Regions from separate parts of the Cobetia amphilecti genome, predicted to be linked through region 2. Evidence: predicted binding sites of a transcription regulator. Region 2 holds the regulator's gene; the other holds the start of a gene.
The links. Region 2 encodes PhoB, which activates phosphate uptake and scavenging genes when phosphate is short. Its sites were predicted from a motif close to TGTCATANNNNTGTCANA; they were not measured.
Positions count from the first base shown of each region.

Region 1: a site for PhoB is predicted at 3,751-3,768, ahead of R1T44_RS11590 (UTRA domain-containing protein). Genes of this name have one in related genera too.

Region 1 covers NZ_CP136695.1:2,703,490-2,717,905, reverse strand. Annotated here, with positions in the region: gene R1T44_RS11610 (ABC transporter permease) at 1-484, opposite strand, end outside; gene R1T44_RS11605 (ABC transporter permease) at 468-1,316, opposite strand; gene R1T44_RS11600 (alkaline phosphatase family protein) at 1,316-2,149, opposite strand; gene R1T44_RS11595 (ABC transporter substrate-binding protein) at 2,242-3,330, opposite strand; gene R1T44_RS11590 (UTRA domain-containing protein) at 3,959-4,729, shown strand; gene R1T44_RS11585 (LabA-like NYN domain-containing protein) at 4,882-5,439, opposite strand; gene R1T44_RS11580 (hypothetical protein) at 5,643-5,831, opposite strand; gene R1T44_RS11575 (NAD(P)-dependent alcohol dehydrogenase) at 6,162-7,247, shown strand; gene R1T44_RS11570 (PA4780 family RIO1-like protein kinase) at 7,396-8,259, shown strand; one part of gene R1T44_RS11565 (IS3 family transposase) at 8,432-8,866, shown strand; one part of gene R1T44_RS11565 (IS3 family transposase) at 8,869-9,948, shown strand; gene R1T44_RS11560 (arsenate-mycothiol transferase ArsC) at 10,434-10,769, shown strand; gene R1T44_RS11555 (metalloregulator ArsR/SmtB family transcription factor) at 10,797-11,132, shown strand; gene R1T44_RS11550 (YehS family protein) at 11,222-11,722, opposite strand; gene R1T44_RS11545 (YiiX/YebB-like N1pC/P60 family cysteine hydrolase) at 11,839-12,603, opposite strand; gene R1T44_RS11540 (endonuclease/exonuclease/phosphatase family protein) at 12,691-13,797, opposite strand; gene R1T44_RS11535 (DMT family transporter) at 13,893-14,416, opposite strand, start outside.
Region 2 covers NZ_CP136695.1:262,749-277,164, reverse strand. Annotated here, with positions in the region: gene cysZ (sulfate transporter CysZ) at 1-400, shown strand, start outside; gene phoR (phosphate regulon sensor histidine kinase PhoR) at 587-1,909, opposite strand; gene phoB (phosphate regulon transcriptional regulator PhoB) at 1,917-2,606, opposite strand; gene ubiA (4-hydroxybenzoate octaprenyltransferase) at 2,830-3,720, opposite strand; gene R1T44_RS01220 (chorismate--pyruvate lyase family protein) at 3,788-4,345, opposite strand; gene R1T44_RS01215 (NAD(P)/FAD-dependent oxidoreductase) at 4,685-5,884, shown strand; gene R1T44_RS01210 (HU family DNA-binding protein) at 6,135-6,410, shown strand; gene R1T44_RS01205 (hypothetical protein) at 6,584-6,940, shown strand; gene R1T44_RS01200 (DUF2780 domain-containing protein) at 7,108-7,524, opposite strand; gene yccS (YccS family putative transporter) at 7,715-9,967, shown strand; gene recG (ATP-dependent DNA helicase RecG) at 10,075-12,216, opposite strand; gene R1T44_RS01185 (hydrogen peroxide-inducible genes activator) at 12,213-13,178, opposite strand; gene R1T44_RS01180 (NAD-dependent epimerase/dehydratase family protein) at 13,250-14,137, shown strand; gene R1T44_RS01175 (RidA family protein) at 14,365-14,416, opposite strand, start outside.

The DNA of each region.
Region 1 (14,416 bases), 1.7 Mb from region 2:
TGAAGTAGGTGGGGATCAGGATCCACGGCGTGCCGACGATGGCCAGCGGGCCGCCCGCGTAGAGCTGCAGCAGGCCGACCGATGACACGATGGGTGGCACGGCGAAGGGCAGCAGGATCAGCCCATTCATCACGCTGTCCAGGCGCGGATAGCGTGTGTGGGCGAGAAATACCACCGGTACGATCAGCAGCAACGACAGTGCCAGCGCGCCGACGGCGACCAGCAGCGAGCGCCCGAACGCCGCCAGAAAACGCGGCGTGGTCCAGAGTTCCAGAAACCATTTCACGGTCAGGGCGTCGGGAGTCAGGCTGGCGCCCCAGCGTGTCGCCAGGGCGTAGAACAGCGTCGCGATCAGTGGCAGTGCCAGCAGTGCGAAGACACTGGTGACGATGAAGGTATAGACATTCACGCGGCGCAGGCGCGCCATCAGGCTGGGCAGCAAGGGCTTGCCGTGGCGATAGGGCAGTTCAGCGGGAAGTGACATGGTAGCTCCTGCGCATGAGCCATTGCTGAATCAGCGTGACGATGACGAGAATGACGACCAGCACCAGGGCCAGTGCACTGGCCAGTTCTGGCTGCAGGAACAGGTCTCCGGAGACCAGATTGGCGATGCGGATGGTCATCAGGTTGTAGCTGGTATTCACCAGCGCATAGACGGTGGCGTAGGCGCCCATGGCATTGGCGAACAGCACGGTGAGCGTACCTGCCAGTGACGGCCACAGCACCGGCAGACCGATGTGCTGCCAGTAGGCGAGGCGATTGGCGCCCAGCAGGCTGGCGGCTTCTCGCCATTCCGTCTTCAGGGTGCTGAAGGCGGGGTACAGCAACAGGATGCCCAGCGGAATCTGGAACCAGGTGTAGATGACGATCAGGCCGGTGCGCGAGTAGAGATTGAAGTCCTCGAGCAGGCCGAAGCGCTCCAGCATCAGGGTCAGCATGCCGTTGGCGCCCATCAGGATGATGAAGGCGAAGGCCAGCGGGACACCGGCGAAGTTGCTGGTCATGTTGGTGAAGGCGATCATCATGCGCGTCAGGCGCGGGCCGCAGCGGTGCATGCTGTGACAGGTCACGGCGGCGATCGCCAGTCCCAGCACGCTGGACATGAAGGAGATCTCGAGGCTGCGCCAGATGGCCTGGCGGAAGAAGGCCGAGGAGGCGATCTCGTGAAAGTTGGCCAGCCCCCAGCCAGTAGTGGTCTTGAAGGCGCTGATCATCACCCACACCAGCGGCGCGATCTGGAAGGCGCCGAAGATCAGCGCAAACGGCAGCAGCCACATGACGGGGCTGGTCAGGCGACGCTTCAATGCGGCAGACATCACTTGAGGCCTCGCGTGGCAGCATGGCTCGCCAGCAGCGACGGATTGCTCGCCTTGCTGTGCTCAAGCCCCAGCAGTGTGGCCAGGGTGCCGCAGAGTTCGCGTTGCTTGAGGTCCGTCGCGGCGCCGTTGGCGAAGGCGTTGCCGAAGGTCCACAGCGGCACGCGACGCTCCTCTTCCAGCAGGCCGGAGTGTGAGCGGTCGGCATTCATGCCGTGATCGGCGGTGACCATCACCTGATAGCCGGCTTCCAGCCATGCCGGCAGGTAGTCGGCCAGGGCGACGTCGGCATGCCGTGCGGCATTGCGATACTGCGGTGTATCGCCGCCATGACGATGGCCGGCATCGTCGATGTTCATGCTATGCACCAGCAGGAAATCCGGGTCGTGACGCAGGCGCAGCATTTCGGCGTCACTGAACAGATGGTCATCCGGATAAAGATCCTGCCAGTAGAAGATGCCCGCCTGGATGGCGGATTCCGGATTGTCGAGCCAGCGATGGCGGGCCGGCACGAAGGGGGCCGCGACATAGAGTTCGCTGACCCAATGATAGGCGGCGGCAGCCGTGCGCTTGCCCTGCTGGCTGGCAAGGTCGAACAGGCTGATGCCGCGTGAGCGGCGCACGATGCCGTTGTTGACGATACCTGAGTCGACAGGCAGGTCGCCGGTCAGCAGGCATTCATAGAGCGGGCGCGACATGGCCGGCAGCTCGCAGTCCAGTGATTGATACTGGCCACGGCCGGCCTCGACCAGGGCACTCAGATAGCCCATGGCATGATGACCCACGGCGTGGTTGAGGCCGTCGAGCACGACAAGAATGACACGCTGAGACATGGTGACTCCGTGAAGCTCAAGACGGCACCGCAAAGGCGATGCCGTCTGTCAGGATGGTGCGCGCTCTGCTCGCGTGAAGCAGAGGTCGGGGATCACTGCTGGTGGATCAGTACCTGGGACTGCCACTGACGTGGCAACTGCTTGGCACTGGCTTCCCAGCCTGCGAAGTCCTGGACCGGACGTGCATTGGCGTACTGCTCGTTGGGCAGCAGCTTGGCGGCGATATCCTCAGGCAGGGTGAGGTGCTCGGCGCGGATAGGACGGGCATAGCCCTTGGCCAGGTTCAGCTGACCGGCGTCGGAGAGGATGTACTCACGGGCCAGCTTGGCGGCATTCGGGTGCGCGGCATGCTTGTTGATGATGGTGGCGTAGCCGGAGGTGACAGAGGCATCAGACGGGATGACGACCTCGAAGGTGTCGCGGTTGATCTGATCGCGATAGTTCAGGGCATTGAAGTCCCACAGCAGGGCGACTTCGACTTCGCCTTTCTCCAGGTTGGCGATGCTCGGCTCTGCCAGTGACAGACGGCCCTGGCGCGCCAGTTCCGCGAAGACTTCCAGGCCCGGTGTCAGGTCGGATTCCTTGCCGCCATTGGCGAAGGCGGCGGCGAGAATGGCGTTGTTGGCCTGGGAGGCCTTGCCCACGGCGCCGACGGACACCTTGTAATCACCCTCGGCGAGATCGGCGAAGGAGGTCGGGCGCTCATCTTCGCTGACCAGTGTCTTGTTGATCATGAAGGAAATGGTGCCGGTGTAGCCCAGTACCCAGTGGCCATCCTTGTCTTTGGCCCACTCCGGGATCTGCTCCCAGGTCGTGGTCTTGTAGGCCTGGGTCACGCCTTGCTGCACCGCGATCGGACCGAAGGCGAAGCCCACGTCACCGATATCGGCGGTGGCGTTCTCACCCTCGGCCTTGAACTTGGCGACTTCCTCGGCGGAGCTCATGTCGGTATCGCTATGCGCGATGGAATACTTCGACTCGAGGTCTGCCCAGGTGTCCTTCCAGTTGGCCCAGCTGTCCGGCATGCCGACGCTATCGACACGGCCTTCGGACTGAGCGGCCTCGAGAAGGTCAGCCGGCATGTCGGCGGCACTGACGGAGGCACTGCCCAACAGGGCGGCCATGCAGGTGGAAACCAGCAGGCCGGTGGAGCGGGATGAGGTAGTGGCAATCGACTTCAAGGAGATTTCCCCAGTAGGTGATGAACAATCGCTGCGCTGAAGGTAAGGCGTGACGGGCATCAGGCACCCTGTCGACACGCTGAGAGCACGTCCGGGTGCTCAGGTCATTGCTCAGGCCAGTTCTCGGATCATTGATCAGACCAGTGCTCAGGCAAGTGCCGAGGCAGCCGAGATTGTGTGGTCTAGTTCAGTTCGAAAGGCACGATCGACTCTAGCGCTCGCCTGTGACAGTTGCGTGTCGTCAACATGTCGTTGTCATGGCATGGGGTGGCGGCTCTGCCTCTGCCTCCTTCATACCTTCTCCGTGCCTTCTCCGCGCCTTGCCGCGGGCTCCAGTCCTCGCTATCTTCCACAGCCATAGGCGTGCAAGGCATGAGCCTGCACGTGATGGCTGAGCTGGCGTGGCAGCCAGAGCTGCGCTGTCACCGAGTTGTCACGCCAATGCCACTATTCTCCTCATGCGTGTCTCGACAAGCGTGTCTTGGAAAGACGCACTGAGCTTTGCGGGTCATCTGAACTAGACCACAGAAATCGCTTCTCTCTGACCCTTTCCATCCTGGACGCCCTGGATGTCATGCAAGTGACTCGCCAGAAATTGCTGTCTTTCGTTATCTTTCAGGAACTTCGCATGCCTTCATCTTCGCTTGAGCCCCAGAGTGACGCCGCTTCATCGGCAACTCCTGACGCGGATGTCCCCGTGGCAGGGCTCAAGGGCAAGCTGCTGAACCATCTTGAGGCAGCGCCGCTACGCGCTTCACAGCGCCTGCCTTCCGAGCGCGAGATGATCGAACGCTTTGCCACGACGCGGGTCACCCTGCGCGACACCCTGCTGCAGCTGGAGGCGGAGGGTCGTATCTATCGCGAGAATCGGCGGGGCTGGTTCGTCTCGCCGCCACGACTGCGCTATGACTTGCTGGCGTGCCTGCCATTTCGCGACATGGTCGAGTCACAGCAGCGGGTGGCCAGCACCGAGGTACTGGCGGCAGGAGAAGTCGCTGCCAACGCGGTGATCGCGCAGCGACTGGGGATTGCGGAGGGCTCAGTGGTCTATCGCATCACTCGCGTGCGGCGTATCGATGGGCGGCGCGTGCTGCATGTCTGCCATCACCTGCGACGTGACTGCTTCCCGGGCATCCTCGATTTCGACCTCGGAGCCCACTCCCTGACCGACCTCTATCGACACGAATACGCCATTCGTGTCAGTCGCGTGAGCTTCGAGCTGGCCTCCACGGTGTTCGACGCTGAGGCCGCCGCCGCGCTGAACGCCGCACAGGGCAGTCCCGCGCAACGCATCACCCGCATCAACTTCGATCAGAATGGCCGCGCGGTGGACTGCGATGATGAACACTGGCGCCACGACGCCATCGAATTGACGCTGAGTGCCGCACCACAGAGCTAGTCGGCAAGTTCGCGGTAAAGCCTGAATGCCTGGCAGGCCGCTGGTAGCCCAGACGAAAACGCCCGCACATCCTCTTGTTTAGTTGAGGGCGTGCGGGCGTTTCTTGTGCGACAGACAGGATTCGAGCGCGGTTGAGACGCGATCGATCGGTGTCAGCGCATCAGCAGGCTTTCATCGACTTCGCGGAAGTGATGGGCGCTTTTCATCAGGGCGAGGGCGGTGAGGGCTCCGACGCCGTAGACGTGTGTAGTCACATCGTGGCGCGCCGCGACATGATCCAGCAGCAGGGCGAAGTCGCCATCGCCGGAGGCGAGGATGATCTCATCGACCTCGGGGGCGGCTTCCATCACGTCGATGGTGATGCCGACATCCCAGTCGCCCTTGGCCGAGCCGTCGCCGCGCTGTATGAAGGGCTTGAGTTTGACCTCAAAGCCTATCTCGCGCAGGCGCTGCTGGAATTGCTGCTGCTTGGGGTCGCCACGGTCGATCGCGTAGGCGTAGGCATGCTGAATCGAGCCGAGGCGCTCGAGCTCTGCCCATAGGCGACGATAATCGAACTGCCGACCGAAGGTGTCGCGGGTGGTGTAGTAGATGTTCTGCACATCAATGAAGACGGCCAGGCGTGTGCGTGCCCCATCCGCGTCGCGAGAGACATGCGCGCAGTGCTGGCGGGAGTCGAGAGAGCTGTCGCGCGAAGAGGATCCTGGCATGGGCGTCGCCGTGGCGGGAGGAGCAAGGGTAGGCAAGAGGTGATTTTCCTCTCCCCAGAAAGAAGCCGGCCGCTACCTGATGATGCAGGGCAGCGGCTGGAGGTCTAGCGATGAACAACGCTCTCACGGTCAGTGACTCGATGGCAGGCGCCAGTTGAGTGAGGCGAGCAGCGCGTTCGAGCACCAAGGCTTGATGGCAAGCCTCAGCTCTTGGCAGCAGGGTTTGACGGCTTGGTCGGCTTGACGCCAATGACCTGGCCGCTGACACCGGATTCAATCACATCCACCTTGCCACCACGGTCCAGGAAGGCCTGCATCTGAGCTTCAAGCGAGGCTGAGGTTTCGACAGCAGCCGGGGCTTTTTTCTTTGCAGCAGTACGAGTATTCGCCATGCGGGACTCCGTTCCAAGACGTGAGGGGTGAAAGTGAATGATAACACAGTGGCAACTTTGCTGCTTGATGGCATCAATTTGGAATCAGAAGCCTGATGTTTTGCGTCGCTTTTCCTTGTGTCTGCAAGCCTCGCGTAGCGTGGTGGCTCGCTGTTGCGATCTGACCAACACAGTGATGCAGGGCGGCCAAGCCATTGAAAAGTCGGGCTGTCGGCAAGAGGTCAGTGGGCATGATCGCGATTGCCGCATGGCATGCGAATCCTTTTACGGGCGCTGAATCATCTTTGATGGTCAGGCTGCCCGTCGCTCAGCCAAGCAAGGAGAGACTCCATGACAAGCCCTTCCAATGGTGATTTTGCCGGCCAGACTCGCGCTTATGCGGTGGCATCCGAAACGGCAGACCTGGCGCCCTGGAACTTCGAGCGTCGCCAGCCGCGACCGGATGACGTGGCCATCGAGATTCTCTACTGCGGTGTCTGTCACTCGGATCTGCACGTCGGCCGCAATGACTGGGGCTTTTCTCAGTATCCGCTGGTGCCGGGGCACGAGATCGTGGGTCGGGTGATCCAGGTGGGCAATGACGTCAGTCAGTACAAGGTGGGCGACATGGTCGGCGTCGGCTGCATGGTGGATTCCTGCCGTGAATGCAGCGCCTGTCAGAAGGGGCTCGAGCAATATTGCCTCGACGGCATGACCATGACCTACGGCAGCCCGGACCGTCACGATGGCAGCCTCACCCAGGGCGGCTATTCCGACAAGATCGTCGTCAGCGAACGCTTCGTGGTCTCCATCCCGGACAAGCTCGACCCGGCAGTGGCCGCGCCGCTGCTGTGCGCGGGTGTCACGACCTATTCGCCGCTGCGTCACTACGGCGTGAAGTCCGGCGACAAGGTCGGGGTGATCGGCATGGGCGGCCTAGGCCACATGGGCATCAAGTTCGCCAAGGCGATGGGCTGTGAAGTGACGCTCTTCACCCGCAGCGAGAGCAAGGTCGAGGAAGCGCGCGAGAATGGTGTCGATCATGTGATCGTCTCGACGGATGACGAGCAGATGGCAGCCGCCACTGAAACCTTCGACTTCCTGCTCGACACGGTGCCGGTGCCGCATGATCTCAACCCCTACCTAAATACCCTGAAGTACGACGGCACGCATATCCTCGTCGGCCTGGTGCAGGAAGTGGACCCCGCGCTGCAGGGCGGCAACCTGGTCATGAAGCGCCGTGTACTGGCGGGCTCGTTGATCGGTGGCATGCCGGAGACCCAGGAAGTGCTCGACTACTGCGCCGAGCACGACATTGGCTGCGATATCGAGATGATCGACATCGACACCATCAATGATGCCTGGAAGCGCATGCAGGAGGGCAAGGTCAAGTATCGTTTCGTGATTGACATGCAGAGCCTCAAGAACGCCCAATAAGCGCTGGCGCTGCTGCCGATCAGGCAGTCTGTCAGTGAATGCTGAAACCCCCGCCAATGACGCATTGGCGGGGGTTTTGTCGTAAGGTATGTCACAAAATTGCTACAGGGTGATTCCCGATGTATCGCAAAACGCGTATAAGAACGCGATGAAAACGCCAAAGAGAATCCAGCCGCTCATAGATGACGGTCTGGTCGATGAAGTGCTCCGCCCCTTGATGAGTGGCAAGGAAGCCTCGGTTTACGTCGTGCGCTGCGGAGAAGAGATTCGCTGTGCCAAGGTCTACAAGGATGCTGCCCAGCGCAGCTTCAAGCAGGCTGTGCTGTATCAGGAAGGCCGCAAGGTGCGTAACAGTCGCCGTCAACGGGCGATGGAGAAGGGCTCCGGCTTCGGACGCAACCAGCAGGAAGCCGCCTGGCAGAATGCCGAGGTCGATGCGCTGTATCGTCTGGCCGATGCCGGTGTGCGCGTGCCGCAGCCGTTCGGCTGCTTCGATGGCGTGCTGCTGATGGAGCTGGTCACCGATGACGACGGCAATGTGGCACCGCGCCTGAATGATGTCTCGATGTCCGCCGAGCAGGCGCGGGAAGACCATGCGCTGATGATGCAGTACATCGTGCGCATGCTGCATGCCGGGCTGGTGCATGGTGACCTGTCCGAGTTCAACGTGCTGGTCGATGACTATGGCCCGGTGATCATTGATCTGCCGCAGGCAGTCGATGCCGCGGCCAACAATAATGCCAAGAGCATGTTGGCGCGGGATGTCGCCAATATCACCGCCTACTACGCGATGTTCGCGCCTGAACTGGCACAGACACGCTACGCCGACGAGATCTGGGCATTGTTCGAGGCCGGTGATATGGACCCGGATGTCGAGCTGACGGGCCTTTATGAGGACGACGCCGAAGCGCCGGACGTGGATGCGCTGCTCGAGAACATCATGGCGGCCATGGAAGAAGAGCAGGAGCGCAAGGCGCGCCAGAAGAGTGCGGAAGAGGGCGATGATGACTAGCAAGAACCTTTAGCTGCTAACTGCTAACTGCTAGCTGCTTGCCAGGCCTTGGGCTTTCGCCAGAAGCGCTGAGGAGGGGCCCTTATCTGCCAGCGTAGTTGTCACCTAAACGGATTGAGAGGTGATCAACGTGCGTTATTCCACAGAGCGTAAGGAAGCCATCCTCAAGAAGATGGCGCCGCCTATGAGCATGACCATCCCGGAATTGGCCAAACAGGAAGGCATCACTGCAACAACCCTCTACAATTGGCGGAAACAGGCCAGAGAGCGAGGACAAGTTTTGCCATCACGTTCCACCCAGCCCGACCAGTGGACCAGTCAGGAGAAGTTCCAGATCGTCCTGGAGACGGCCCCGATGAACGAGGCCGAACTCAGCGCCTATTGCCGCGAGCGTGGGCTCTACCCCGAGCAGGTGGAAGCCTGGCGGGATGCCTGCATGAACGCCAACGACGACGTGGCAGCGCAGGCCAAGCAACAACGCCAGGCTCGCAAGGCGGAGCAAAAGCGGCTCCGTAAGTTGGAGCGCGAGCTGCACCGCAAGGACAAGGCCCTCGCCGAGACGGCGGCCCTGTTGACCCTGTCAAAAAAAGCCGAGGCGATCTGGGGCACGACCCACGACGAGGACGACTGACCAGCCTCCCGGATCGCCAGCGCATCGTGACCCTGGTGCAAGACGCCCAGCGTGACGGGGCTCGGCTGGCCAAGGCCTGTCAGGTGATGGGCATCAACGTGCGGACCTACTACCGCTGGGTCGCAGAAGGCGAAGTGACGGCGGACCGCCGCCCCGACGCCGATCGCCCGGAACCGGCCAACAAGCTATCTCCCGAGGAGCGAAAAGCGATCGTGGCGTTGTGCAACGCTCCAGAGTACCGAAGCCGCCCTCCGGCCTTCATCGTGGCCGATCAGGCTGACAAGGGCCGCTATCTGGCCTCTGAGTCGACGATATACCGAGTGCTTCATGAATATGATCAGCAACATCACCGGGGCCGACAGCAGGCCCCTCAGCGTAAGCGCCCACCGACCACTCACCAGGCGACGGCGCCGAACCAGCTTTGGTGCTGGGACATTTCGTGGCTGCCCGGTCCCGCGCGCGGCACTTGGTGGTATCTGTACCTGATAATGGACGTCTTCAGCCGCAAGATCGTCGGGCACGAGATCTATGAAACAGAGACTGGCGAGCTGGCCGCTGAGTTGATTCAGAAAACCTGCTGGCGAGAGCGCCTGACAGATCGTCATAAACCCTTGATTCTGCATTCAGATAACGGCAGCCCGATGAAGGCAGCGACCTTCCTGGAAAAGCTCTATGACCTGGGCATCACTCCCTCGTACAGCCGACCGCGAGTCAGCAACGACAATGCCTTCGCCGAGTCGGCCTTCAAGACGCTGAAGTACCGGCCGGGCTTCCCCGTCGACGGGTTCGCCACCCTGGCCGAGGCTCAGGACTGGGTTCAGCAATTTACCGAGTGGTACAACCATGAGCACCAGCACAGCGCCCTTCGCTACGTCACGCCGAGCCAGCGTCATGACGGCGAGGCCAAAGGCATTCTGACGCAGCGCCGAGAGGTCTTCGAGGCCGCGAAGCAGCGTCACCCGGAGCGATGGTCAGGTGACATCCGAAAACTCGACCTGCCGGAGATAGTGCATTTGAATCCGGAGCGGGATCCGATACCGCAGGCAATAGGGTTTTAAAAAGCCAGAACCACTTCATGTGCCAACTATGTTGACAGATTCCGACAGGATGCTCAGCGGAGATGTCACGCGACTGCAATAAAATGATACACATATATTTTTATGCATATTTTTCGACGTGAGTGTCATCGAGATACTTGTTCAGCATGTAGAGGGCGATCCTCATCTCTGGCATGTGGCATGTGGCGATCTTCGCGGGCTGGCGTGGTGTGCCTGGCAGTTGCCGGTCACTGCGCTGGCCCGTTCGCGTCTGTTGCAGGGTTTGGTGCCGGGTTTGTTGCAAAAAGTGATCTAAAGGTGGGGCGCCGAGACCTGAAAGGCTACTGACATCAGTTTGTTATACAAGCGCGGTACTTCTGATATGCGACCCTATGGTAAGGTAAAATTGCAGCTCTGGAGATGAGTCATGTCCAAACAGCGAGTGCTTTTTCTGTGCAATGCCAATTCTGCCCGCTCCCTGATGGGGGAGGCATTGCTGCGCAACCATGGCGGGGGACGAGTTTGACGCCTTCAGTGCCGGTGTCGCGCCTGATGCCCCGCAACAGCACGCGTTGGACGCTCTGGCGCGCGCCGGGGTGGATAATTCAGGTCTGGCGAGCGAGTCGATCGAACGCTACCGCTCTCAGTCCTTCGATGCCGTCATCGTGCTGTGTCAGAAGGCGCAGCAGCAGTGTCGCCAGTGGGATGGCCAGACCGATGAGCTGATGTTCTGGGATATCGAAGATCCGCGCAATCAGGATACTGCGGTGTCCTATGGGCGCGCCTTGAACGAAATTCGCACGCGCTTGCAGCTGTGGTTGGCGGCACGCTCACATCATTGAATCAGGTGGAATTCTGCATTGTCTCTTCTGACCCCGACACGTCTTTTCAAATGCCTCAGCGACGATACACGCCTTGTGCTGATGTTGCTTATCCATGCAGAAGGCGAGCTTTGCGTATGCGAGATGACCTACGTGTTGCAGGAGTCGCAGCCCAAGGTGTCGCGCCATCTGGCCCAGTTGCGCAATTGCGGTCTGCTGCTGGACCGCCGCCAGGGGCAATGGGTCTATTACCGTCTGATGCCTGGCCTGCCGTCCTGGGTATTGCCGGCGCTGGTCGCGGCGGCGGAAGGGAGTCAGCACCGCATGGCGCCGTTGCTGGCGCGCCTGGCCACCATGGAAGGGCGCCCCAACCGCGAATGCTGAGCCGCTGTTGGTATCGCCATTGCCGTCATACAACAACGCCGCTCCGGATTCCGGGGCGGCGTTGTTGTTGAGAGCACATCAGGGTCTGATCAGACCGGATCGACGGCGTGCTGCTCGGTCTCCGGGTCATGGCGACGATGGCGCAGCTCGATGCCCTTGAGCAGGTTGCGCAGGATCTGGTCCTTGCACTCGCGGTAGTGGCGATGATCGGGCTTGCGGAAGAAGGCAGACAGCTCGGACTTGGTGATCAGTTCGAAACCGGCCAATGCCAGCAGCTCGAGCATGTCGTCATCCTTGAGCTCGAAGGCGATCTTGAGCTTGCGCAGAATCACGTTGTTGTCGAGACGCTTTTCAGGCGCCGGCTGGGCGCCTTCGCGCTTGCCGCGACGCACGTTGATCAGGCCATTGAGGAACCTGGCCAGGTCGATGTCCTTGATGCGCTGCTGAGCCTCATCATCATCGCGCTTGAGCCAATCGCTGATCTGGGCGCGTGAGACCTCGTGGTCCGCGGCAGCGAAGGTGTTGATCATGTCGGTGTCGGAGAGGTTCAGCGCGTAGCGGAGGCGACGGATGATGTCGTTATTGGTCACGGGCGTGGTTCCGGTCGTGAAGAGTGTCAGAGGGCGGCAGGCGGCGCAGTCGGCACAGCAGAACTGATGCCAAGGTGCCGGCCAGCAAGGCCGCGGATGGCGCGCAGCATACCAGATCAGGCGGGCGGTTCGCTCCACTGCAGGCGATGGGGGTCGAATCCGGCGCACAGGGTCGGCTTGATGATGTCGAAGTAGGGCGAGATATCGAAGTCGCAGGGCGCAAACAGGCTGTGATGGCGGATATGCAGCAACTCCTGATAGCAGTGCAGGCATGCCGGGTCGCTGGAGGGCAGGACGTCACTGTCTGGCAGGATGGGATAGCGCACGGCCTGGAAGGCTTCGGCGATCAGCGATGAGCAGATCGCGCGGGTCGGGTCGCCGCTGCCCAGTGCCAGCATGCGGCGCCGATAGCGGCTTGGCACCGGTGGCGTGCGAATCAGATAGCGAGCCAGATCGACGATGTTGCGCAGGTCATATTGATGGCCCAGCCGCGCCTCGGCATGGGCGATCAACGCGCTGATCTCCTCCTCCGTGAGTCCGACCGGGCGGCAGATGCGCGTGTGCTGATGCCAGTAATGGTTGAGGGGGACGCGGCGCACCCCGGCGGTGACGTCCGCTTCCAACAGGCAGTCGCCCCTGACCGGACGTCCTCTGCTGTCCAGCGGCGTGCGCACGCAGAGCGCGGCATGAGACCAGGTCGACTGGGTGAGGTAGCGAATGGCGGAGCTGATACGCGAGGAGCCCTCGACCAGCAGGACATCGCCGCGCCGCAGGGTGGCAGCCAGCTTTTCCGGTGATGACGTGGCGCGATGCGCCGGCAGCTTGCCCGGCGCCGTGAGATGACGCGCCAGCCGCGTGCCCAGCCAGTCGAGTCCTCGCATGCCTGCCTCCCGTATGGCTCAACCCTCATCAGCCAGTCTGGGACCTTTTGGAGAATTCAGCCAAATGCCACCTCAGGCATGTCGGGCTCAGCGACCCGGTTTCGGCACGTCCTGCTGGCTGACATTCTCGTCACTGGCGGTCTCGCTGGCCTCGGCCTGGTCGTCGGCATCCGGCTCCGGGGCATCGAGTGTCTCGTCGGTGTCCTGGGCGGGCGTCAGCGCCAGTTCGGTGAGCAGCGGGAAGTGATCGGAGCCGAAGGCTTCCATGCGCGCCACGCGCACCACACTGAAATGCTCGCTGTGGAAGAGGTGATCCAGTGGCCAGCGCAGCAGGGGAATGTTGGCGTGGAAGGTATTGAACATGCCGCGGCCGACGCGGGGGTCCAGCAGGCCGGACAGCTTGCGGAACAGGCGCGTGGTGCGAGACCAGGCCACGTCGTTGAGGTCACCGGTGACGATCACCGGTTGCTGGCTGTCGGCGACGCTGCGCGCCACGATGATCAGCTCGGCATCCCGCTCGGATGACTCGTCATTCTCGGTCGGGCTGGGCGGCGCCGGGTGCAGGAAGTGCACTCGCACGCGGTCACCGCTGGCCAGCTCCAGTTGCGCATGCATCGACGGCACATCCTCTTCGACCAGGTAGTCGATGCTGGCGTCATGCAGTGGCAGGCGTGAATAGACATGCATGCCATAGAGGTTGTCCAGCGGGCATTTGAGAGTGTGCGTATAGCCGTATTGCTCGCTATCCGCCTCGAGCACGTCGAGCCGCTGCTGCCACCAGTCATCGGATTCCAGCGTCACCAGCACGTCGGGCTGTTCGCGTTCGACGATGGCCAGCAGCTTGTCACTATCGTGATTGCTGGTCAGGACATTGGCGGTGAGCAGGCGGACCTGACGCTGCCGGTCGTGCTGTCTGGTACGCGCGGACTCGCAGGGAAAGAGGCGGGTATAGGGCACGATCCAGTGTGCCTGATAGACAAGCCCGGCCACGGCGATCACGGCCAGTGACACCCTGAGCCCGAAGGCAAGCTGGGACACCGCGAGGTCGGCGATCAACAACATCGCCCACAAGGCGGCCAGCTGCAGACGGGGGAAGTCCATGATGCGCACCGACCAATGGCGAATACGCGTCAGTGGCAGCAGGGTGAAGGCTGCCATCAGCAGCGTCAGTACGCCGAGTAGCGTGGGGATCATGGTGGCTCCGGTGGCAGAGAATGGGGCGGGAAGTCGAATGCTCAAGCGTCAGACATGGTGGCGACATGCCTGACACTCAAGTCAGGACGCTGTTCTCACGAGGCAACCCGCCGCTGACGCCACAGGCGTGAGATCCATTGCCAGCGATTGATCAACAGGGCAGTGAAGATGAGGCCGCAACCGGTCATCTGGATCAGGGTCATGCGCTCACCGAACCAGGCGGCCGACATCAGGGCGGCCCAGACCGCTTCCAGCATCAGGATGACCGAGGCATGGCTGGGGGTGGTCAGGCCTTGTGCGTAGATCTGCAGGAAGAAACGCAGCGTGCTGGCGATCAGGGTGCTGGCCAGGAACCAGCTCAGGATGTCGAGACTGATGCCGGCGGGCCAGCTCTCGCTGAGCGCCGAGAGTATCAGGCAGGTGACGCCGGTGGTCATCAGCTGGATGGCCGTCAGCGGCAGGGCCGGGATATTGCGCACCAGGCGTGAATTGAAGTTGAACACCAGAGCGAACAGGCAGGCGGCGCCGAAGATGAGCCACTGGGCGGGCTCGATGGTGAAGCCATCGGTCGCGCCGGGCTGGCCCATGCCGAGCAGGGCGAAACCGAGCAGGGCGGTGG
Region 2 (14,416 bases):
CCTGATCGATGATGACCGCGGCCTGATGAAGATCGGCGTCGACTCGCTGGGGCGTGAAATGGCCAAGCTGGGCTACTTCATCCCGCGCATGATCGCGCTGTTCATCATCGGCTTCATCCCGGGCCTGAACCTGCTCTCGCCGCTGTTGTGGGGGCTGTTCTCGGCCTGGAGCATGTCGATCCAGTACCTCGACTACCCGATGGACAACCATCAGGTCAGCTTCGGTGACATGAAGCAGCGCCTCAAGGCGCGCTGGTGGCCCTCACTGACCTTCGGCGCCGCGGTGTTCGTCATGACGCTGGTGCCGCTGGCCAATCTGCTGTTCATCCCGGGCGCCGTCGCCGGGGCGGTACTGATGTGGCAGAGCCACTACCGTCAGTTGCCGGCGCCGCGTCGTTGAGACAGCCTGTCGCAGAGCTGGCTTGTCGCTGAACTGGCTCGTCGCTAAGTTGGCTCGTCGCTGAAATAGCCGCAGCGTCGTCTGATTGACCAAACGAAACGCCCCGCAGTCGCCTCCTTTCGAGGTGGCTGCGGGGCGTTCTGCGTTGGGCTGGCGTCCGGGTCAGATCATCACGGAATCAGCACATCACTGGGCTAGCGCACTGCTGGCCTGGGGAGCGCTCGCCTGACAGGCTCGCTCGTCGGGGAAGTGACAGCGGAAGCGCGCACCCTCGCCGGGGTGGCTGTCGATCTCCAGATGGCCCTGATGGCGAATCAGCACATGCTTGACGATGGCAAGCCCGAGGCCGGTGCCTCCCGTGGCGGTGCTGCGGCCCTTGTCGATGCGGTAGAAGCGCTCGGTCAGGCGCGGCAGGTGGACCGGGTCGATGCCGTCCCCGTCATCTTCCACCTCGACCAGCAGGCCCTGGTCATCCGCCTTCCAGCGCAGGGTGATATGACAGTCTTCGGGGGTGTAGCGCACCGCATTGAAGACCAGATTCGAGATCGCGCTGCGCAGTTCCTGCTCCTCACCGCGCAGAGACAGGCTGGCATCGGCCTCGATGGAGAAGGTGTGGCGCCCCTGGGACAGGCCTTCGGCGTCGTCGCGGATATGGCCGAGCAGGGCGCTCATGTCGATGCAGCGACCATTGTCGGACAGCTCGTCGGTTTCCAGGCGTGACAGGGTCAGCAGGTCCTCGACCAGGTGCTGCATGCGGTCGGTCTGGCTCTGCATCTGGCCCAGTCCACGCTGCCAGCGCGGTGGCAGGTCATCGGCGTAATCGGAGTAGGTCTCGAGATAGCCTGCCAGCACCGTCAGCGGCGTGCGCAGCTCATGGGAGACATTGGCCACGAAGTCGCGGCGCATCTCTTCAAGACGATAGAGGCGGGTGACGTCACGCAGCATGACCAGACGCTCGTTGTCACCGAACAGGGTGATGGAGATCTGCAGCGTCAGGTTGTCAGACAGCGGCGACTGGAGCGTCAGCGGCTCGCGGTAGGCCAGCCGATTGAAGTAGTCGATGAAGACGGGGTCACGCAGATAGTTGGTGATGTGCTGGCCGCGGTCGTGGCTGGCCTTGAGACCGACCAGCTGCTCGGCAGCGCTGTTCCACCATTCCATGTCACCGTGGTTGTCCAGCATCACCAGGCCGTCGCGCATGGCCTCGGAGGATTCCTGGATACGGTTGAGGATGCTGCGCAGTCGCTCCTGAGCCTGACGCTGGCCCTTCTGGTAGCGGTAGAGACGATCGAGCAGGTCTCCCCAGACGCCATCGCCGGGCGGCGGCTCTTCATGGGGATTGGTGATCAGCCAGGTGTAGAGGCTCTTCAAGTGCTTGAGATGGACGAACAGATACAGCGAAAGACCCAGCGCCAGGCCCCAGCCCAGATGACCCAGCAGGCCACCGATCAGGCCGAAGCCACCGGCAAGGTAGCCGAGGCGCCATAGCTCGTTGGTCCAATAGCGCATGAATCCCTCAGGCCTGAGCGCTGAAGCGGTAACCGGTGCCGCGGACGGTCTGGATCAGATGCTGATGGCCTGTGCCCAGCGCCTTGCGCAGGCGACGGATGTGCACGTCCACGGTGCGCTCCTCGACATAGACGTTGCCGCCCCATACCTGATCGAGCAGCTGGCTGCGAGTGTAGGCACGCTCCTGATGCGTCATGAAGAACTGCAGCAGGCGATATTCGGTCGGGCCGACATCCAGCGAGTTGCCGTGGGCGGTGACGCGGTGGCTGGCCGGGTCGAGCATCAGGCCTTCGACTTCCACCGCCTCCTCGACTCCCTTGGGAGTGGTGCGACGCAGCACGGCCTTGAGACGGGCGACCAGCTCGCGCGGCGAGAAGGGCTTGGTGATGTAGTCGTCGGCACCGGCTTCCAGACCTTGAATCTTGTTGTCTTCCTCGCCCTTGGCGGTCAACAGGATGATCGGCAGCTCCGAGGTGGTCTCGTCACGCTTGAGGCGCCGCGCGAGCTCCAGGCCACTGGTGCCCGGCATCATCCAGTCCAGCAACAGCAGATCGGGCTTTTCATCGACGACGATGGCGTGGGCGTCCTGGGCATTGTCTGCCTCCAGCACGCGGTAATCCGCCATTTCGAGGGCAACGGCGATCATCTCGCGAATCGAGGATTCATCGTCGACAATCAGTACGGTCTTGGAGCTCATCGCTAGATCCCATGCAGCAGTCGGCGCACGCGCCAGAATGACAAGTCGATGACGATTACAACCCGCTTATATGACAACGAGATGACAACTGCCAGCATGGCAGCTTGCACGCAAGCCTGCCAGCCGCCTTGGAGGCGCGGCAGGCAGGCATGAACCGTGGGCTGGGGAGCAACAGAGGGCAGGGGTCGCTTTAGATTAAATAATACTAATGTTTATGCAGGAGTCAGCTCATCGGCCAGGTCGCCAGGGCGATACCGGCGAAGATCAGCAGACCCGTCCAATGATTGTTGAGGAATGCCTGGAAGCAGGGCGCACGCTCACGCTCACGGATCAGACGTTGCTGCCAGACGAAGGTGACGGCGGCAGCAGCCAGCCCCAGCCAGTAGAAGATGCCCAGCGCCAGCTGCAGGCCGATGCCGATCAACACCGCCAGCATGCCCAGCTGCAACAGGCCGATCATCAGCTTGTCGGCACGCCCGAACAGCACGGCGGTGGACTTGATGCCCACCTTGAGGTCGTCGTTGCGATCGACCATCGCGTAGGCGGTGTCGTAGGCCACCGTCCACATCAGGTTGGCCGCGAACAGCCACCAGCCGTAGGTCGGTACCTCCTCCAGCGTCGCGGCGAAGGCCATCGGAATCGCCCAGCCGAAGGCGGCGCCCAGCACCACCTGGGGCAGATGATGGAAGCGCTTCATGAACGGATAGCTGGCCGCCAGCAGCACGGCGACGATCGACAGCAGCACCGTGGTCAGGTTGGTGAAGCACACCAGCACGAAGGCGGCCGCGACCAGCCCCCCGAACAGCGTCAGCGCCTCGCGCTCCGAAATGCGGCCCGAGGTCAGCGGCCGGTCACGCGTGCGCTCGACATGCTTGTCCCAATGGCGGTCGGCGTAGTCGTTGATGACGCAGCCGGCGGCGCGCATCAGATAGACCCCGGCGATGAAGATCAGCAGGGTCGTGCGCTCGGGAATGCCATCTGCCGCCAGCCACAGTGCCCACAGGGTCGGCCACATCAGCAGCCAGGTGCCGATGGGGCGGTCCAGCCGTGTCAGGGCGAGGTAGTCGGCCAGTCTGGAAGGACGCGAAGCGGCGGAAGTGGATGACGCGGTCATCGGGGCTCCTGGGCGGGTGGTAGTGGGCAAGGGAAGAGAGGGATACGAGGCCAGTCGGGCGCAAGGCTCAGGCCAGCTGCAGCGCGTGCTGGAAGGCCGGTGTGAAGCCCTCCTGCACCAGCACCTTGAAGCGACCATGCGAGAACATCGAGCGGCGCATCCACAGGCTGGTGGTGCGGGCCAGCGGCCTGGGGCTCGAAAGCACCAGCGGGGCGCGGCTGACATCGATGGCGCTGCGGGTCAGGTCGGGCTGGCGAAACAGCCAATGGCCCAGCGAGCGCTCGCCCAGCGTCGAGAGGCGATGACCGTGGGCCAGGTCCAGCGCCGCCAGCGAGCGTGCGATCACCCATGGTGTATCGCCATGACAGAGTGCCACTTCGCGTCGCCAGACATGCCGGCGTGGGCCGATGCCCAGCAGGCGTGCCTCATCCAGCCGCGCGGGGCCGGTGTCCTGCAGCAGCAGGCGCACGCGCAGGCCCTGAATGGGCTGGCCATCGCGTTCATCCTGCTGCTGCATGGCGCTGGCAAGACGCTGGGTCAGCGAGTCCGTCGAGGAGAGCCACGCCCACCAGCCGGCCGGCATGACACCTTGCAGCGCGGCAGCCGGCTGCCAATGACGGCGCACCGCCGCCGAAGCAGCGGGTGCCGCGCGCGTGGGCGAAGGCCAGCGAGGCGCAGGCTGGCACAGGGACTCGGCTGACGGATGAGGCGCCTCACAGGTGGAGGTCTGTGGCGTGAGCGCTGCGCGATGAGGCTCGCCTGCTGGGCATCGGACCACGGTGAATTCCCTGTCAGGATGACGAAATGGCGAGTCTAGCATGGCCGGGCGGCAAGGCCTCCCGCTCAGGCATGCCTGCACTGCTGGCGGGCTGGTATGCTGGGCGCATTCATCGGCGTTCATGACGGACGCTGCTGGCGCTCTTTCATCAGCGCTTCCCTCGGATCGATCTCAGGAGATGGTGCCATGCGCGACCCTCGCACCCTTGTCATCATTGGTACCGGCATGGCGGGCATTGGTCTGGCGCGCGCGCTGCGTGCGCGTGACAAGGACAGCCGGCTGATCCTCATCAGCCAGGACAGCGGCCACGATTACGCCAAGCCGATGCTGTCCACCGCCTTCGCCAAGAAGATGTCGGCCACCGACCTGTCGCGTCAGGCGCCGGTGGCGCTGGTGGACGAGCTGAATGCCGAGCTGCGTACCCATCAACGCGTCACTGCCATCGACGGTGATGCCCGCCAGCTATGGCTGGGCGAGGAGTGTCTGGCCTATGACGAGCTGGTGCTGGCACTCGGTGCCGCGCCGCGTCGTCCCTTCCCCGTCGCCGCGGAAGTGGCCTCACGCGTGCAGAGCATCAATGACCTCGACGACTATGCGGCCTTCTGCGCGACGCTGGCGAAGGCCCGCGAGCGCGGGGAAGACGGGCACGTGGTGATTGTCGGTGCCGGACTGGTCGGCTGTGAATACGCCAATGATCTGACGGCCGCCGGCCACCGCGTCACGCTGGTCGCGCCTGAGGAAACTCCGCTGGATGGACTGTTGCCGCAAGCACTGGGGCAGCGTCTGGGTGCGGCGCTGGATGGACTCGGTGTGACGCGTCGCCAGGGCGAGATGGTCGAGACCATCGCCGCCAGCTCAGGCGAGGAGGCCGAACGTCAGGCCGCGCCGGTCGAGGTGCGCCTGCAGAGCGGTCGTCGCCTGACGGGCTCCGTGGTTCTGCTGGCCACCGGGCTGGCGCCGCGCATTCGTCTGGCGCAGGCCGCGGGCCTGAGCGCCGGCGGTGACGGCATCCGTGTCGACCGTCACCTGGCCACCTCACAGCCGCATATCTGGGCGCTGGGCGATTGCGCCAGTGTCGAGGGCGTCAATGCCATGTATGTCCAGCCGCTGCAGATGGCTGCGCGCACCCTGGCGGCCAACCTGTGTGGCGAGCCGAGCGTGCTCGACTGGAAGGCGTGGCCGGTGCTGGTCAAGACACCGGCCTTGCCGGTGGTGGCCTATCCGCCGCGTTCGGCCGTGGCGCGCTGGGAAATCACCGGTGAAGGCGATGACCTCGAAGCGCGTGCGCTGGATATGAACGAACGCTTGATTGGATATGCGTTGACAGGCGCCGCCGTTCGCAGGAAAGTCGAGCTAGCGCGGCAGGCACCGCCGTTGCTAGGCTAGGCGATGCCATGATCGATGGTCGTAAATCCCTTGCTGCCAGCGCGGTCAGGCACGATAGTGAATGCTCCGTCAGACATGCTGCTCAGCGGGCGTCGTCTGACAGGTTGCTGCCATCGACAGGTTTGATACGGCAAAGCTTGCCGGGAGCGGATTGCGTCGCCGCCATACGCCACCGCTAGCAAGTGCAAGAACAACAATGGAAACGGCGGCTTGGCCGCCCGTGCAGAATGCCAAACCAGGAGGGCTTTTCATGCGCAAGCCAGAACTCGCTGCGGCTATCGCCGAGCGTGCGGATCTATCCAAGGACAAGGCCAGTCAGGTACTGAACGTGATTCTCGACGAGATCACTCATACCTTGGCCAAAGGCAATGACGTCTCACTGATCGGTTTCGGGTCATTCACCGTGCGCCAGCGTGCGGCGCGTACCGGCAAGAACCCTCAGACAGGCAAGCCGCTGACCATCCCGGCCAGCAAGACCGTTGCCTTCAAACCCGGCAAGTCGTTGAAGGATGCAGTGACCAAGTAACCTCGGCTCGTGCTTCAGCGCAGACCCGGGGTGGCTGTCGCCATGGCTTTCAATCGTCGTCATCAAAAGCCCTGTCGGCTGTCATGCTGATGCCACCGGTTCCGCCCTGCGGGGCCGGTGGCATTTTCATATGGCCTGCGTGACCGACGCTTCGCGATTCAAGGAATGACACCATGAAGCTCAAGATATTGCTGTGGGTGCTGGGTCTGCTGCTCAAGCGGGCCTTCAAGCGTGACCCCGAATTTCGTGCCGAGCTGGAAAAGCGTCCGCTGGACTGGGGCGTCGCGACCGAAGACATGAGCATCGCGCGTCACTACCGCATGTCCCACGCGGGCGTCACCACGGGCAGTGGCCTGCCGGTGGATACCGAGCTTGAGCTGCGCTTCGCCGATAGCGACAGTGCGGTGGCCTTCCTGCTCAAGCCCTCGCCGCGTGCCTTCCTGCAAGGCCTGATGGACCAGCGCGTGCGGCTGGTCGGCGATTCGGCCCAGCTCAACCGCTTGCAGTCATTGCTCAAGCGCATTCGCTGAATGGCCCTGTGCCGTGCCTGCATGAACGAAAGACGCCCCGCTGAGAGAATCAGCGGGGCGTTGTTTTTGTCACGAGCTGTTGTCATGAGCAGTTGTCGCGAGCCTTTCTTGCGAGCCTTTACTTGCGAGGGGCTGTTCGAGAAGACCCTCTCAACGCCCTCGAGGCGTCACAGCAACTGCTTGAGGCCCGGAATGCCTTCGAGCACCTGATCGACCACGCCATCGCCGGCTTCTTCGCGCGCATAGCTCAGTGTCTCATCGGCCACGCCGCGCGCCTGGTCCATGTTCAGGTCCAGCCCCATCAGCTTCTGGCCCAGTTCCAGCGCACCGCCACCACTGCCGCCGGTGAAGGCGCTGACGGCGCCCATCAGGCCGCCCATGAGGCCACCGCCACCGGACTCGGCGGCTTCCTCGCCTGCGCTGCCGATCAGGCCTTCCGCTCCCGGAATGGCGCCCAGCAGTGAGGCGGCCGGGCCATCCGGCCCCTGCTCACGCACGAACTTGAGAACCATGCCGACCGCCTGCTCGGCGATTTCCGGTGACAGCCCGAGGGAGCCAGTGACGCGTTCGATAAGAGGATGCATCGGTATTCTCCATGAAAGCCAATGAGGTCAGGAGTCTTCAGAGTGGCACGTCGCGGCGATTCGACATTCGACGCGCCCGCCAACGCTTGCATGCGCCATGGCTCTCGGACACGGCAGAACGGGGTGTTATGCTAGCGATATAAATCTAAAGTCTAATGCGCTGCCCGGCGCCCTGGTCACGGAACACTTCATGACACGCTCTCTCCTGGACTCCCTCATGCACTCCCTGCGTCGTCTGTGGACGCTGGATGCCTTCAGTTATTCGCTGCGCATGTTGATCGCGCTGGGTGGCGTGATGGCGGTGGGGTTCTGGCTCGACGAGATGGCGGTGGTGATCCCGCTGTTTCTGGGCGTGATCGCCTCGGGGCTGGCGGAAACCGATGATCACTGGCGCGGTCGACTGCGCGCGCTGGGCATGACGCTGGCCTGCTTCAGCATCGCCGCTGTCTCGGTGGAGCTGTTGTTCGGCATGCCGCTGCCCTTCGTGATCGGGCTGGCGCTGGCCACCTTCGCGATGCCGATGCTGGGCGCCATCGATGCCCGCTACGGCGCCATCGCGCGCGCCTCGTTGATTCTGGCCGTCTACACCATGATCAGCCTCGAGCAGCAGCATGGAGATGGTCAGATCGCGGTGCTGGAGCGCAGCCTGCCCGAATGGCTGCGTGAGCCGGGGCTGGGCATCAATCTGGTTCAGCCGTTGCTGCTGGTGGTGGGCGCGACCTGGTATGGCCTGCTCTCGGTCGTGTGGTGCGCGCTGTTCTCGCGCCAGCCGCTCAAGCACAGCATGGCGACGCTCTACCGTGAGCTGGGGCGCTACCTGATTCTCAAGGCGCAGCTGTTCGAGCCGTTGCGCAATGTCGACCAGTCCGCCCGCCGTCTGGCGCTGGCCGAGCAGAACGGCCGCGTGGTGGTGGCGCTCAACCAGACCAAGGAGATGGTCTTCCGGCGCCTCGCCGGACGGCGCGATACCACCAAGCTCGACCGCTACCTGCGGCTCTACTTCATCGCCCAGGACCTCCACGAGCGCGCCAGCTCCAGCCATTATCCCTACAGCCAGCTCACCGACGCCTTCTTCCATCACGATATCCTGTTCCGCTGTCAGCGCCTGCTGGAGCAGCAGGGGCGCGCCTGTCGCGGGCTCGGCAAGGCGCTGTTGATGCGCCAGCCCTTCGATGCCAGTGACAGCCAGCAGGCGCTGGAAGACCTCAATGCCTCGCTCGTCTATCTCAAGCAACAGCAGCGGCCCGAGTGGCACCATCTGATGCAGGCGCTGGAGGCACTGGCCAGCAACCTGCGCCTGATCGAAGGTCAGATCGCGCGCCTGAATGATCTCGAAGCCGTCAGCAATGAAAGCGACAACAGCCTGCTGGACCGCTCGCCCCACGGCACGCGCGACATGTTCGAGCGTATCCGCAGCCACCTGACGCCGCGCTCGCCGATCTTCCGCCATGCGCTGCGCCTGACCGCGACGCTGGTGGCCGGCTATGGCGTGCTGCTGGCGGTACACCCGACCCAGGGCTACTGGATTCTGCTGACCGGGCTGTTCGTGTGTCGTCCCAGCTACGGCGATACGCGCCGCACGCTGGCGCAGCGGATTCTGGGCACGCTGATCGGTCTGGTCGCCGGCTGGGCGCTGATCAGCCTGTTCCCGGCGCCCACGATCCAGGCCGGTATCGCCGTGGTCGCGGGGGTACTGTTCTTCGCCACCCGTGGCTCGCGCTATACCCTGGCCACCGCCGCCATCACGCTGATGGTGCTGGCGTGCTTCAACCAGGTCGGCGATGGCTTCGATCTCATCTGGCCGCGCCTGTTCGATACGCTGGTCGGCGGCCTGCTGGCTGGGCTTTCGGTGGTGTTGATCCTGCCGGACTGGCAGGGCCGCAAGCTCTATCGCCAGGCCGGCGTCAGTCTCAAGACCAGCGGCCGCTATCTGGGCGAGGTGCTGTCCCAGTACCGCCACGGCAAGCGTGATGATCTGGCCTACCGCCTGGCGCGGCGCAATGCCCACAATGCCGACGCGGCCTTCTCCAATCTGCTGGCCACGGCCCGCAAGGAGCCCGGCCACTTCCGGCGCGATGTCGAGCCGGGCTTCGGCTTCCTGCTCCACGCGCACACCGTGCTCGGCTATCTCTCGGCGCTGGCAGCGCATCGCGGCGAACTGGAATCGACCGCCTCGGCCAGCAGCGGCATCGAGACGCTGCTGCGCCATGGTGAGCGCCTGAGTCAGCAGCTGACGGCGTTGGGAGAGCAATTGGAGGCGGGCGGTGAGATCGCCGTCACGCTGGACAGCGAAGATGAGATCGCGGCACTGGAAGCCGAGGTCGAGCAGGTCGAATCCACCACCGGACGCCTGGCGCTGTCACAGCTGATTCTGGTGCTGCGGCTGTTGCAGCCGCTGGAAAGCGCCGGCACCCAGCTGATCAAGGCCAGCCGCGCCAACTGACATGTACTGTAAGACAAGTGCTGTCTGAGCGACTGGCGCGGCGGGCCGAGTGATCGAGTGCCCGGGTTGAATCGGTAAGGGCGCCAGGTGAGCAGCGGGCAGCGCGCTCAGACGGCGCCGTATTGCCCGGCCGCCTCGCCCAGCCAGCGGCGAATCAGGGGCTCCGCGGCCTGCGGGGCCTCGCTGAGGATGGCATCGGCCAGCGTGGTGGTCGGGGCGATCAGGTCACTGTCACGCTCGAGATCGGCGATCTTCATCCCCGCCAGCCCCGTCTGACGCGTGCCCAGCACTTCGCCGGGCCCGCGTAGCTCCAGGTCCTTCTCGGCGATCTTGAAGCCGTCGGTGGTCTCGCGCATCACCGCCAGGCGCTGCTTGGAGTGCTGCGACAGCGGCGGATGATAGAGCAGCACACAGAAGCTCTCGGTGCTGCCACGCCCGACACGGCCACGCAGCTGGTGCAGCTGCGACAGGCCAAGACGCTCGGGATTGTCGATCACCATCAGGCTGGCATTCGGCACATCGACCCCGACCTCGATCACCGTGGTCGCCACCAGCAGGTCATGCTCGCCGTCCTTGAACGCCGCCATCACCTCGGCTTTCTCGGCTGCCTTCATGCGGCCATGGACCAGGCCGATGGACAGCTCCGGCAGCGCCTCGGTCAGCTCGTCACGCGTCACCTCGGCGGCCTGGCAGGTCATCACCTCGGATTCCTCGATCAGCGTACACACCCAATAGGCCTGACGACCCTCGGAGCAGGCGGCGCGGATGCGCTCGACCACCTCGGGGCGGCGCGGGTCGGCCACCGCGACGGTCTGCACCGGGGTGCGTCCCGGCGGCAGCTCATCGATCACCGACAGGTCGAGGTCGGCGTAGGCGCTCATCGCCAGGGTGCGCGGAATCGGCGTCGCGGTCATGATCAGCTGGTGCGGTGTCAGGCCACCGGCTTCCCCCTTCGCCCGCAACGCGAGGCGCTGATGCACGCCGAAACGGTGCTGCTCATCGACGATCGCCAGCCCCAGGCGCTGGAAGGTCACATCGGCCTGAAACAGCGCATGCGTGCCGACCACCATGCGTGCCCGGCCATCGGCGATGGCGGCCTTGGCATCCAGCCGTGCCTTGCCCTTGAGCTTGCCGGCCAGCCACGCCACCTCGATGCCCAATGGCTCCAGCCATTCGCGGAAGTTGCGATAGTGCTGCTCGGCGAGAATCTCGGTAGGCGCCATCAAGGCAGCCTGACAGCCGCCGCCGATCGCGATCAGTGCCGCCAGTGCGGCGACCACCGTCTTGCCCGACCCCACATCGCCCTGCACCAGACGCAGCATCGGCACTTCGCGCGCCAGGTCGCGGCGCACATCTTCCAGCACACGATGCTGGGCACCGGTCAGCGAGAAGGGCAGCTGGGCGAGAAAGCGCGTGCTGAGACCGCCACTGGCGCTCAGCGAGGGCGCGCCATCCTGCTGGATGCGCGCGCGCACCTGACGCAGGCTCAGCTGGTGGGCGAGCAATTCTTCCTGGGCGAGGCGGCGCTGACTCGGGTGCACGCCATCGCTCATCTGGTCGACGGGCGCATCCGGCGGTGGCTCGTGCAGAAAGCGCAGGCACTCGATCACGCCGGGCAGGCGAAAGCGCGTGCGCAGCGCCTCGGGAATCAGGTCCGGCAGCTCATGGGGCGTCTCCTCGAGCTGCTTGAGCGCCTGGGCGATCAGGGCACGCAGGCGCGCCTGATTGAGGCCTTCGGTGGCCGGATAGATGGGCGTGAGGTGGTCTTCCACCGGCGCGGCACCCTGGCCGAGCAGGCGGTATTCCGGATGGTAGATCTCGAGACCGGTGGCCCCGGCGCGTGCCTCGCCGAAGCAGCGTACGCTATGGCCACGCTGGAATTGCTGCTGCTGGGCGGGAGAGAAGTGGAAGAAGCGCAGGCTGAGGATGCCGCTGCCATCGCGCAGGCGTACCAGCAGGCTGCGGCGGCGGCCCTTGACGATGTCGCAGGCCGTCACCTCGCCTTCCACCACCGCTTCCATGCCGCTCTTGAGCGTGCCGATGGGCGTGACGCGGGTTCTGTCCTGATAGCGCAGCGGCAGATGGAACAGCAGGTCTGCGACGCGCTCCAGCCCCAGGCGCGACAGCTTCTCGCTCAGCGCGGGGCCGACGCCGCTCAGGCTGTCCAGCGGTTGGGCCAGCGCGCCGGTGGCAAAGACACCGGCGCTGGCGGGCCCGGCAGATGAGGCTTCCGTGCCCGCCCTGCTCATGCCGGTTCGTGGCTCTGGGAAGCGGAGCCCTGCATGCCGTTCTCATTGCTCTGGCGCGCACGATTGGAGCACTCGGCGATCGCCTGGCTGATCACGTCGATGGCCTTGGGGCGCGGGAAGCTGGCACGCCATGCCAGCGCCACGCTGCGGCTGGGCGCCGGGTCCTTGAAGGGACGCGTCTCGAGCACGCCGCTCTCGTAATGACCGGTACCGGTCGCCGAGTAGGGCAGCACGGTGATACCGAGGCCGGAGGCGACCATGTGGCGGATGGTTTCCAGCGAGCCGCCTTCGGCGATCAGCGTATTCTCGGGGTTGTTGATCTGATTGCCGATGGCCGGGCAGGCCTCGAGAATCTGATCACGGAAGCAGTGGCCCTCGCCGAGCATCAGCAGACGCTCGTTGATCAACTGCTCCTTGGCGATGCTGTCCTGCTCGAGCAGAGGGTGGCCGGCCGGCAGCAGGACTTCGAAGGGCTCTTCGTAGAGGATCTTGGTCAGCACGTCGGTCTCGGTGAACGGCAGCGCGACGATGATCACGTCCAGCTCGCCATTGCGCAGCTTGCGACGCAGGTCGCCGGTCATGCCTTCCTCGATGTAGAGCGGCATCTTCGGCGCACGCCGCGTCAGTTCCGGCACCAGGTGCGGGAAAAGATACGGTCCAATGGTATAGATGGCGCCGATGCGCAACGGGCTGGAGAGCTGATCCTTGCCGGAATTGGCCAGTTCCTTGATCACGCTGGACTGCTCCAGCACGCGCTGAGCCTGCTGAACGATCTTCTCGCCGAGCGGTGTGACCTGTACGGTGGACTTGGAACGCTCGAACAGTGCGACTCCCAGCTCTTCCTCAAGCTTCTTGACGGCCACCGACAGAGTGGGCTGCGAGACGAAGCAGCGCTCTGCGGCGCGTCCGAAATGACGCTCCTGGGCCAAGGTTACGATGTAGCGGAGTTCTGTTAGAGTCATGATTCCTGCCCGGAACTGGCATCCTGGGATGCGGTGGGTACCGATTCGTTTTACCAAGGAGCACGGCAAAGGTGAAGAAGACGAGTCTCATCCTCGGTTGTGGCGACGTTGGCAGCGCGCTGGCGCGCGAACTGCTCAAGGCCGATCAGCACGTCATTGGTGTCAGGCGCGATGTGTCCAAGCTTGCGGATCTCGGCATCGAGACGCTGGCCTTGGACATCACTGCCGAAGGTGCACTGGCCAGCTTGCCAGATGCCGACACGGTGGTACATGTGCTGAGCGCCGACCGTTTCGACGAAGAGGCCTATCGCGCCGCTTACGTCGATGGCATTCGGGCGCTGGTGACGGAGCTCGAGTCGCGCGCCAAACCGCCGACCCGCGTGCTGTTCGTGTCCTCGACCTCGGTCTACGCCCAGAAGGATGGCGAGGAAGTCGACGAGCAGTCACCCACCGATGCCACCAGCTTCTCGGGCCAGTTGATGCGCGAAGGCGAGCAGGCACTGCTCGATTCCTCGCTCAACGGCACCGTGGTGCGCTTCTCCGGCATCTACGGGCCGGGCCGCGACATGCTGATTCGCCAGGCGCGTGATGGTCGCATCGCCGCCAGCAACCCGCCACTCTACTCCAACCGCATCCACCGTGACGACTGCGCGGGCGTGCTGGCGCACCTGATCGCGCTGAGCCTCGAGGGCAAGCCGGTCGAGCCGATCTATCTGGCCACCGACTGCGATGGCGCACCGCTGCACGAAGTGATGGCCTGGTTGGCGCGCCAGCTCAAGGTCGAGTCCACCGAGGTGATCCAGTCACCGCTGCGGCGGCGTTCCAGCAAGCGCTGCGGCAATGCCCTGTTGCTCGAGAGCGGCTACACCTTCCGTTACCCGACCTTCCGCGAAGGCTATGCCGAGGTGCTCAAGGAGCACGGCGTGACGGTGCCGAAGAGCGAATTGTCGGGCCGCTGATCACTGCCGCTTTCACTTATCCACATGCGGTTGCGTACTGAGTCGCCTGACCGGGTGTGGGTAAGTTGCTCGCCAAGACTGGCTGACGAGCGGCCAGTTATTGAGTGACGCAGTGCCCAGGCGAAGCGCCAACTGACAGTGCCCGCCCCGGGATCCCGGGGCGGGCACTGTCGTCTCTGCGTCAGCCACTCCTCGCGGGTGACCTGCCATCGTCAGTGAGCGGGTGCTCAGTCACCGATGACCATCACGCCTTCGGCTTCGAAGGCCACGCCCTTGGGC